Regions from separate parts of the Brenneria nigrifluens DSM 30175 genome, predicted to be linked through region 1. Evidence: predicted binding sites of a transcription regulator. Region 1 holds the regulator's gene; each other region holds the start of a gene.
The links. Region 1 encodes PhoB, which activates phosphate uptake and scavenging genes when phosphate is short. Its sites were predicted from a motif close to CTGTCATAAAACTGNCNNAT; they were not measured.
Positions count from the first base shown of each region.

Region 2: the regulator PhoB is predicted to act here: its motif matches at 2,134-2,153, upstream of glpT (glycerol-3-phosphate transporter).
Region 3: the regulator PhoB is predicted to act here: its motif matches at 2,050-2,069, upstream of pstS (phosphate ABC transporter substrate-binding protein PstS).

Region 1 covers NZ_CP034036.1:3,630,701-3,633,983, reverse strand. Annotated here, with positions in the region: gene sbcD (exonuclease subunit SbcD) at 1-506, opposite strand, end outside; gene phoB (phosphate response regulator transcription factor PhoB) at 724-1,413, shown strand; gene phoR (phosphate regulon sensor histidine kinase PhoR) at 1,441-2,763, shown strand; gene EH206_RS17040 (cobalamin-independent methionine synthase II family protein) at 3,003-3,283, shown strand, end outside.
Region 2 covers NZ_CP034036.1:341,334-344,616, forward strand. Annotated here, with positions in the region: gene yigL (sugar/pyridoxal phosphate phosphatase YigL) at 1-618, shown strand, start outside; gene glpT (glycerol-3-phosphate transporter) at 687-2,036, opposite strand; gene glpA (anaerobic glycerol-3-phosphate dehydrogenase subunit A) at 2,348-3,283, shown strand, end outside.
Region 3 covers NZ_CP034036.1:4,808,903-4,812,185, reverse strand. Annotated here, with positions in the region: gene pstC (phosphate ABC transporter permease PstC) at 1-693, opposite strand, end outside; gene pstS (phosphate ABC transporter substrate-binding protein PstS) at 898-1,938, opposite strand; gene EH206_RS22600 (beta-ketoacyl-ACP synthase) at 2,189-3,283, opposite strand, start outside.

The DNA of each region.
Region 1 (3,283 bases):
TAACACTGGCGGTAATGCGTGGTGATGGCGTCCAGCAAGGCCTGCTGTTTTTCATCTCCGGATTGCCCGGCCTGGCTGGCGATCAGATCGCGCGGGCGTAAAAAAGGGATGGCGCACAGCAGGGCAGCGGGCTGATTCCGGCGGTTTTCCAGCACCAGCACCTGTTTGTCGACGTCGCCGTCGACGCTGGCGATAACCCGGGTATTGAGGCAGGCCAGTAGATCCCGCGATTCGTTCAGCGTGGCGACAGAATCATGGTTACCTCCCAGCACCACCAGCCGGCAGCCGGTGCGCTGCATATCGACCACAAAGCGGTAGTACATTTCCCGCGCATAGCTCGGCGGCGAACCGTTATCAAAGATATCCCCTGCTACTATTACCGCATCCGCCTGCTGCTGTTCGACCTGTTCCAGCAGCCAGTGCAGAAAAGCCTGATGTTCGGCCGCCCGGCTTTTGGTGTAAAAATACTGCCCCAGATGCCAGTCGGCGGTGTGGATAATACGCATGGAACTCCCTGAACGGCATGTAATCGCAATGCGCTTGATTATAAACAGCCATCGGGGCAGTGTCGTGGCGAAAACCGAAAGTTTGGAAAGCGGCTCGAAAATGCGTCGGACTGTTATTGTGCGGGATTGAAAAAATGCTTTTAATAAATCTGTCACAAAACTGACGCATAATGCCTCCCGCATGCAACGGCGACGATGATTAATGGCAGGATTAATGATGGCTAGACGCATATTGGTCGTGGAAGATGAAGCACCGATTCGGGAAATGGTATGCTTCGTACTGGAGCAGAATGGTTATCAGCCAGTCGAGGCCGAAGATTATGACAGCGCGGTAACGCAACTGTCGGAGCCTTTTCCAGAGCTGGTGCTGCTGGACTGGATGCTGCCGGGCGGTTCGGGTCTGCAGTTTATCAAGCATATGAAACGCGAGGCGCTTACCCGCGATATACCGGTCATGATGCTGACCGCGCGCGGCGAAGAGGAGGACCGCGTGCGCGGGCTGGAAGTCGGCGCGGATGATTACATTACCAAGCCGTTTTCCCCCAAGGAACTGGTGGCGCGCATTAAGGCGGTGATGCGCCGCATTTCGCCGATGGCGGTTGAAGAGGTGATTGAAATGCGCGGATTGAGCCTCGATCCCTCCTCCCACCGGGTGACGACGGAAGAGCTCGCGCTGGATATGGGGCCCACGGAATTTAAACTGCTGCATTTCTTTATGACGCATCCTGAGCGGGTTTACAGCCGCGAGCAGTTGCTGAATCATGTGTGGGGCACTAACGTTTATGTTGAAGATCGTACCGTTGATGTGCATATCCGCCGCTTGCGCAAGGCGCTGGAAACCAGCGGGCATGATAAAATGGTGCAGACCGTTCGGGGAACGGGGTATCGTTTTTCAACGCGTTATTGAAGGTCGTCGTAGCGGAGAAACATTAACGTGCTAGAACCTCTCTCATGGAAAAGGCTGGCGCTGGAGCTGGCTTTTTTTTGTCTGCCCGCGCTGTTACTGGGATTGATCTTCGGCTATCTGCCCTGGTTTCTGTTAGCCGCCGTTCTGGCGGCGCTGTGCTGGAATTTTTATAACCAGCTTAAACTCTCCTACTGGCTTTGGGTCGATCGCAGCATGACCCCGCCGCCCGGACGCTGGAGCTGGGAACCGCTGTTCTACGGTCTTTATCAGATGCAACTGCGCAACCGGCGGCGGCGGCGCGAGCTGGCGTTGTTGATTAAGCGTTTTCGCAGCGGCGCCGAATCCTTGCCGGATGCGCTGGTGATCACCACCGAAGAGGGCGCCATTTTCTGGTGTAATCATCTGGCGCAACACCTGCTCAGTTTCCGCTGGCCGGAAGATAACGGGCAGAATATCCTCAACCTGCTGCGTTATCCCGAATTCGCCGACTATATGAAAAGGCGGGATTTCAGCCGTCCGCTAACGCTGCAGCTAAATAACGCCCACCACGTTGAATTCCGCGTGATGCCCTATTCGGAAGGGCAACTGCTGATGGTGGCGCGCGATATTACGCAGATGCACCAGTTGGAAGGCGCCAGACGCAACTTTTTCGCCAATGTGAGCCATGAGCTGCGTACCCCGCTGACGGTATTGCAGGGCTATCTGGAGATGATGCAGGATGAAACGCTGGACAACGCCCTGCGCAGCAAGGCGCTGAATACCATGCAGGAGCAGACGCGGCGTATGGACGGACTGGTAAAACAGCTGCTGACGTTATCGCGTATCGAAGCGGCGGCGGCGATCGATCTGAACGAGAAGGTGGATATGCCGCTGATGCTGCGCGTCTTGCAGCGTGAAGCCCAGGCGCTGAGTCAGGATCGCCACGAGCTGGTTTTTCGGGTGAATGAGCGGCTGCAGATTTTCGGCAACGAAGAACAGCTGCGCAGCGCGGTTTCCAATTTGGTCTACAATGCCGTTAACCATACGCCGCCGGGCACGCGCATTGAGGTTTGCTGGCAGAAAACGCCGCAGGGCGCGCAGTTTCAGGTGAGCGACAACGGGGCGGGGATCGCCGCTGAACATCTGCCGCGCCTGACGGAGCGCTTTTATCGCGTCGATAAGGCGCGTTCGCGCCAGACCGGCGGCAGCGGGTTAGGACTGGCGATTGTCAAACACGCGCTCAGCCACCATGATTCCCGGCTGGAGATCCTCAGTGAGGAGGGAGCCGGTTCCCGCTTTGTGTTTACGCTGCCTAATCGGCTGATTGCGCCTGCCTCCGCGGCTGAAAATACCGTGAAACCCTCAGCCTGACGGAGGCGGACGCCATTGCTCAACCTTGAGCCGGGGGGTTGGGCATAAACTTGAAATTTATTCAATCACGGTGAAAATTCTTCAATTGCCGGGGAACAGGGCGCGTGGCAGCATACGGGGAATTTAGACGTCCAGATGTCTGAATAGTTGCCGTCGGTGACTATCACGCACGCTGTCCATTATTCCACTATTTCGCCGCCATCGCCCATCAGGGCGCGGGCCGGCAACCAGGAGCGACCATGGCTAAAACACTTCCCCCATTCCGTGCCGACGTCGTCGGCAGTTTGCTGCGCCCGGCGGCAATCAAGCAGGCCCGCTTGCAGTATCAGTCCGGTAAGATTGATGCGTTGCAGCTGCGGCAAATAGAAGATCGGGAAATTCTGCGAGTTGTCGAGCGGCAGCGCGAAACGGGCCTGCAGGTGGTGACGGATGGCGAGTTGCGCCGCAGCTGGTGGCATTTTGACTTTTTTGCCGAGCTGAACGGCGTTGAACGCTATGAAGCTGATCAGGGGATTCAGTT
Region 2 (3,283 bases), 1.6 Mb from region 1:
ATGATCACCTCCAACGGCGCGCGGGTGCACAACACCCGGGGCGATCTGATCTTCAGCCATAATCTGGATCAGGACATCGCCCGCGATCTTTACGGCGTGGCGCACCACAACCCGGATATGCTGACGCACGTTTACCGCGACGATGAGTGGTTTATGAACCGTCAGAGTCCGGAGGAGGAGCGTTTTTTTAAAGAGTCGGTGTTTAAGTACCAACTGTTCGAACCCGGCCTGCTGGAGACCGGTGGCGTCAGCAAGATCTTCTTCACCTGCGATTCCCACGAGCAGTTGCTGACGCTGGAAGAGGCGATCAACGCGCGCTGGGGCGATCGCGTCAATGTGAGCTTTTCCACGCTGACCTGCCTGGAAGTGATGGCCGGCGGGGTATCCAAAGGTCACGCGCTGGAGCAGGTGGCGAAGATCATCGGTTTTTCGCTGCGCGAGTGCATCGCTTTCGGCGACGGTATGAACGACTACGAAATGCTGTCGATGGCGGGCAAAGGCTGCATCATGCAAAACGCCCATCAGCGTTTGAAGAATTTGCTGCCTGAGCTGGAGGTGATCGGTAGCAACGCGGAAAGCGCGGTGCCGAACTACCTGCGGGATTTGTTTCTGAGATAACGCTTTTCTCTGTCGAGAGAAAGGCGGCGTCGACGGGACGCCGCCAGAGGGATGCTTACAAAACGGGATTATGCCTGCCTGGCTAACTCTTCCTTATGCTTTTTCTCACTGAACATCACTATGATAAGCAAAGCCACCGCCAGAATACTGCCGCCGATCATCACCATAAAGCCGCCGTCCCAGCCGAAAAAGTCCACGGTGTAGCCGACGATGGCGCTGGCGGCGACGGAACCGCCGAGATAACCGAACAGACCGGTGAACCCAGCCGCCGTGCCCGCGGCTTTCTTCGGCGCCAGTTCCAGCGCATGCAGGCCGATCAGCATCACCGGTCCGTAGATCAGGAAGCCGATGATAATCATGCACGCCATATCCACATGCGGATTGCCCGCCGGGTTCATCCAGTATACGACGGTGGCGATGGTGACCAGGGTCATAAAGAACACGCCGGTTGCGCCGCGGTTGCCTTTAAACACCTTGTCGGACATCCAGCCGCACAGCAGCGTGCCGGGAATGCCTGCATATTCGTAGAAGAAATAGGCCCAGGAGGATTTGTCCAGCGCGAAATGTTTTACCTCTTTCAGATAGGTCGGAGACCAGTCGAGAATGCCATAGCGCAGCAGGTAAACAAATACGTTGGCGATGGCGATGTACCACAGCAGCCGGTTGGGAAAAACGTACTGCATAAAGATTTGCTTTGCGGTCAGCTCCTCTTCGTTTTTCTCATTATAATCAACAGGATAGTCGTTTTTATACTCTTCGATCGAGGGTAAGCCGCAGGATTGCGGCGTATCTCGCATCAGGGCAAAAGCGATCAGCGCGACCAGAATGGCGGCAAACGCGGGCATATACAGGGCGGCTTTCCAGTCGTTAAACCAGGCCATCCCCAGCAGAAACAGCAGCGGTGGAATACCGCCGCCGACGTTATGCGCGCAGTTCCAGATGGAAACGATGCCGCCGCGTTCCTTTTTCGACCACCAGTGCACCATGGTGCGTCCGCACGGCGGCCAACCCATGCCTTGAAACCAGCCGCACAGGAACAGCAGCACGAACATGATCGCAATGCTGGAGGTGGCCCAGGGCACGAACCCCATAAACAGCATGACCGCCGACGCCAGTATCAGGCCCGCGGGCAGGAACACGCGCGGATTGGAGCGGTCGGAGACCGAACCCATGATAAATTTGGAAAAGCCGTAGGCGATCGAAATGCCGGATAGCGCGAAACCGAGATCGCCGCGCGAGAACCCTTGTTCGATCAGGAATGGCATCGCCAGAGCGAAATTTTTGCGCACCAGATAGTATGCGGCATAGCCAAAGAAGATGCCCATGAAAATTTGCCAGCGCAGACGACGATACAGTGGATCGACCCGATCTGCCGCGACGCGGGGCTGGTGTGTGGCGGGTTTAAAAATACTCAGCATTGCTGTCTCCAATACGCCCAAAAACGATAATTTTTTGTTCTATAACGAAGGTGATTTTATTTAATTCCGCCCTTTTCATCTGTGAGTTATCGCTCAAATGTTACATTTTTATGAAGGTATGACATTTTTCCGTACTTAAATTAACAATGCTTATGCAATTGCGGAATTGATTTTGGTGATGTCAATCACATATATGACTTTTAATGACTATTTCATTTTCGTTTTATGTTCGTTTTTGCTCTTTATCAAACGTTAACCTTATATTTTGTGTCCCAATAGCACTATGTAACGAGTCGCAGATAAGAGGGCGTATGCAAAATAGTGGGTCATACCGGGAAACCGACGTCATTGTGATTGGCGGTGGGGCGACGGGCGCGGGAACCGTACGGGATTGCGCGCTGCGGGGGTTACGCTGCCTGTTGATCGAACGCTTTGACATCGCCACCGGCGCCACCGGGCGCAACCATGGTTTGTTGCACAGCGGATCGCGCTATGCGGTGACGGACGGCGAGTCCGCGCGTGAATGTATTGAAGAAAACCAGGTGCTCAAACGCATAGCCCGCCACTGCGTGGAACCGACGGACGGCCTGTTTCTGACCTTGCCGGAAGACGATCTCGCCTATCAGGGCCAATTTATCGCCGCCTGCCGACAGGCGGGGATCAACGCCCAGGCGATTGATCCCCAGGAGGCGCTGCGTCTGGAGCCTGCCGCCAACCCGACGCTGATTGGCGCGGTTCGGGTGCCGGACGGCACCATCGATCCTTTCCGCCTGACCTCGGCCAATATCATCGACGCCGCTGAGCACGGCGCCGAGGTGCTGACTTATCATGAGGTTATCGGTTTGATCCGCCAGGGCGACCGCATCACCGGAGTGCGCGTTTTCGACCATAAAAACGCCGTCGCCGTCGAGATACACGCCCAGGTGGTGGTCAACGCCGCGGGTATCTGGGGACAACATATCGCCGAGTATGCCGATCTGCGCGTACGCATGTTCCCGGCGAAAGGGGCGCTGCTGATTTTGGGACACCGCATCAACAACATGGTGATTAACCGCTGCCGCAAACCGGCCGATGCCGACATTCTGGTGCCGGGAGACACCATTTCTCTGATCGGCACCACCTCGACCCATATCGATTACGATCAGATCGATAATATGACGGTCACGCCCGCGGAAGTGGAAATCCTGATGCGCGAAGGCGCCAAATTGGCGCCGCAGTTGGCGGACACGCGCATTCTCCGCGCCTAT
Region 3 (3,283 bases), 1.2 Mb from region 1:
AATGCCGCCAATCACCCCGTTCTTGGTATAAGGCAGAACGATACGCCAGATAACTTCCCAGGTGGTGCAGCCAATACCGTAGGCGGACTCTTTCATCATCACCGGCGTCTGTTCAAACACGTCGCGCATCACCGCCGCGATGTACGGAATAATCATGATGGCCAGAATCACCCCGGCGGCAAGAATGCCGATGCCGAACGCCGGACCGGAGAACAGCGCGCCGACAATCGGGATACCGGATAGCACGCTGCCCAACGGCTGTTGGAAATATTTGGCGAACAGCGGTGCAAAAACAAACAGCCCCCACATGCCGTAGACGATGCTGGGGATGGCGGCCAGCAGCTCAATGGCGACGCCCAGAGGACGCCGCAGCCAGCCCGGCGCCAGTTCGGTCAAAAACAGCGCGATGCCGAAACTGATGGGTATGGCGATAATCAGGGCGATCAGCGAGGTGACCACGGTGCCGTAGATCGGCACCAGGGCGCCGAATTGCTCGGCCGGCGCATCCCAGTCTTTGGTCCACAGAAAGGAAAAACCAAATTTTTCGATGCTGGGCCAGGAGGCCACAATCAGGGAAACAATAATGCCCCCTAACAACAACAGCGTCACCAGAGCGGCCAGTTTCACCAGCGCGCCAAAAATGATATCGCCATGTTTCCCGGGGGCTTTGATAGTTGGCTTATACTCAGCCATGCGTCTCTCTTCTCAATTTAACCGCGTTTGATACCAAAGTGCCGTGGGGCAAAGAGGTCATCAAACCTCTTTGCCCCATTATCAATCCAGCAGCAACTTAGCTAACGGCCTTGCGATCAAACACAAGGAACCAGGTACGATTTTAGTACAATTATGCTTAATGCAATTGTTTTTAATACTAATTATTTGCAATTCCGGTTATTTTTAATACAGCGCCTTACCGCTGCCGTCTTTAATATTGGCCTTCCAGGCGGCGCGGATCTGCTCTACCACTTCAGTGGGTAAAATAGCATAATCCAGCGCCGTTGCCTCATCGCCGCCTTTGGTATAAGCCCAGTCAAAGAACTTCAGCACTTCAGCGCCCAGCTCGGCTTTCGGCTGCTGTTTCTGCACCAGAATAAAAGTGGTTGAAGAGATCGGCCAGGCATTCTCGCCTTTCTGGTTAGTCAGATCCTGAGCGAAAGAGGTGTTCCAGTCTGCGCCTTTGGCCGCATTACTGAAACTTTCCCCGGTCGGGCTGACGACTTTGCCGTCCGCGGAAACCAGTTTGGTGTAGGCCAGGTTATTCTGCTTGGCGTACGCGTATTCAACGTAGCCAATGGAACCCGGCAGACGCTGAACGAAGGCGGCAATCCCGTCGTTGCCTTTGCCGCCCAGACCGGTCGGCCAGTTAACCGTGGAGCCGGAACCGATTTTTTCCTTCCACTCCGCATTCACTTTCGCCAGGTAGCTGGTGAACACGAAAGAGGTGCCCGAACCATCGGCGCGACGCACCACCGCGATATCCTGATCCGGCAGCTTGGCGTTCGGGTTCAGTTTGGTGATGGCGGGATCGTTCCACTTCTTGATTTTACCCAGGTAGATATCACCCAGCGTTTTACCATCCAGCGTCAGATCGCCGGATTTGATGCCCGGAACATTAACCGCCAGCACCACGCCGCCGATAACCGTCGGAAACTGGAACAGGCCGTCCTGCGCCAGCTTATCGTCGGACAGCGGCGCATCCGTCGCGCCGAAATCCACGGTCTTGGCGAGAATCTGTTTTACGCCGCCTGACGATCCGATGCCCTGATAGTTGACTTTATTACCGGTTTCTTTTTGATAGGAGTCAGCCCATTTGGCATAGACCGGCGCGGGGAATGTCGCACCAGCGCCGGTGAGATTGACGGCGGCAAAGGCGGAAACCGCCGTCAGCGAAAACGCCGCGGCGGCGATACTGGCAATAGTGGTACGCATAAGTTTCATAATCCCTCCTGTGGGATACCCAAAAGTAGTGTCGACCCGGAGTCGTGATTAATCAGAGTGTAGTGTGCAGGAGGAAAAATAGGACAGTTGAGTGACAGTAAAATGTATGTAATATGACAGTTTTATGACAAATAGCAAAATCACGCCCCATTGCGTCATTCCGGCACAGCCGAAACGCTTTCGCATCGCATATCCGGCATCGTATGCGCGGGAACAACAGGGAGACGCCCTTTCCCGCCATCCCATATTTTTATTTCCAGCGGCGGAAAATCAGCGAGGTATTGATGCCGCCGAAGGCGAAGTTATTGGACTGCACATAGTCGGTGTCGATATAACGCGGCTCGCCCATAATATAATCCAGCGCACCGCAGTCTTGCGCCGGCTGCCGCAGGTTGAGTGTGGGGGCAAACCAGCCTTCGCGCATCATTTCAATGCTCATCCAGGCTTCCAGCGCGCCGCAGGCGCCCAGAGTGTGACCGAAATAACTTTTCAGGGAAGAGATCGGCGTCGCGTCGCCGAAAACCGCCGCCGTCGCCAGACTTTCCGCCACGTCTCCGCGATCCGTCGCCGTGCCGTGCGCATTGATATAACCGATATCGCCAGCGCTCAGCCCCGCGCAGCGCAGTGAACCCTCGATACAAATCTGCATGGTTTCGCGCTGCGGCTGAGTGATATGCGCCGCATCGCAGTTGGTAAAGAACCCCACCAGCTCGGCGTAAATGGTCGCCCCGCGCGCCTGCGCATGCTCCAGCTCTTCCAGCACCAGCGTCCCGGCGCCCTCGCCGATCACCAGCCCGTCGCGCCCGGCGTCGAAAGGCGACGGCGTAGTGTGCGGGGCGTCATTGCGCTGGCTGGTGGCGAACAGGGTGTCAAACACCGCCGCCTCCGAAGGGCACAGCTCCTCCGCGCCGCCGGCGACCATCACAGTCTGGTAGCCGTGGCGAATCGCTTCCCAGGCGTAGCCAATCGCCTGGCTGCCGGAAGTACAGGCGCTGGAGGTGGGGATAACGCGGCCGCGCAGGCCGAAGAACAGCCCGGCATTCACCGCCGTGGTGTGCGGCATCATCTGTACATAGGTGGTGCCGGTAATATTATTGGTGTGTTTTTCCGTCAGCATGGTGGCGAAATCGCTCACCGGCCCGGTGCTGCCCGTCGACGAGCCGTAGGCGATGCCGGTTTCCCCGCTGGTCAATACCGGATGCTCCAGCAGACCCGCCTGTTGCAGCGCCAGCTCGGTGGCGCGCGTCGCCATCAGCGAGACGCGCCCCATGGAGCGAATGCGTTTACGGGTGTAATGCTCCGGCAGCGTGAAATCATCAATCGGCGAGCCCAACTGCGTATTCAG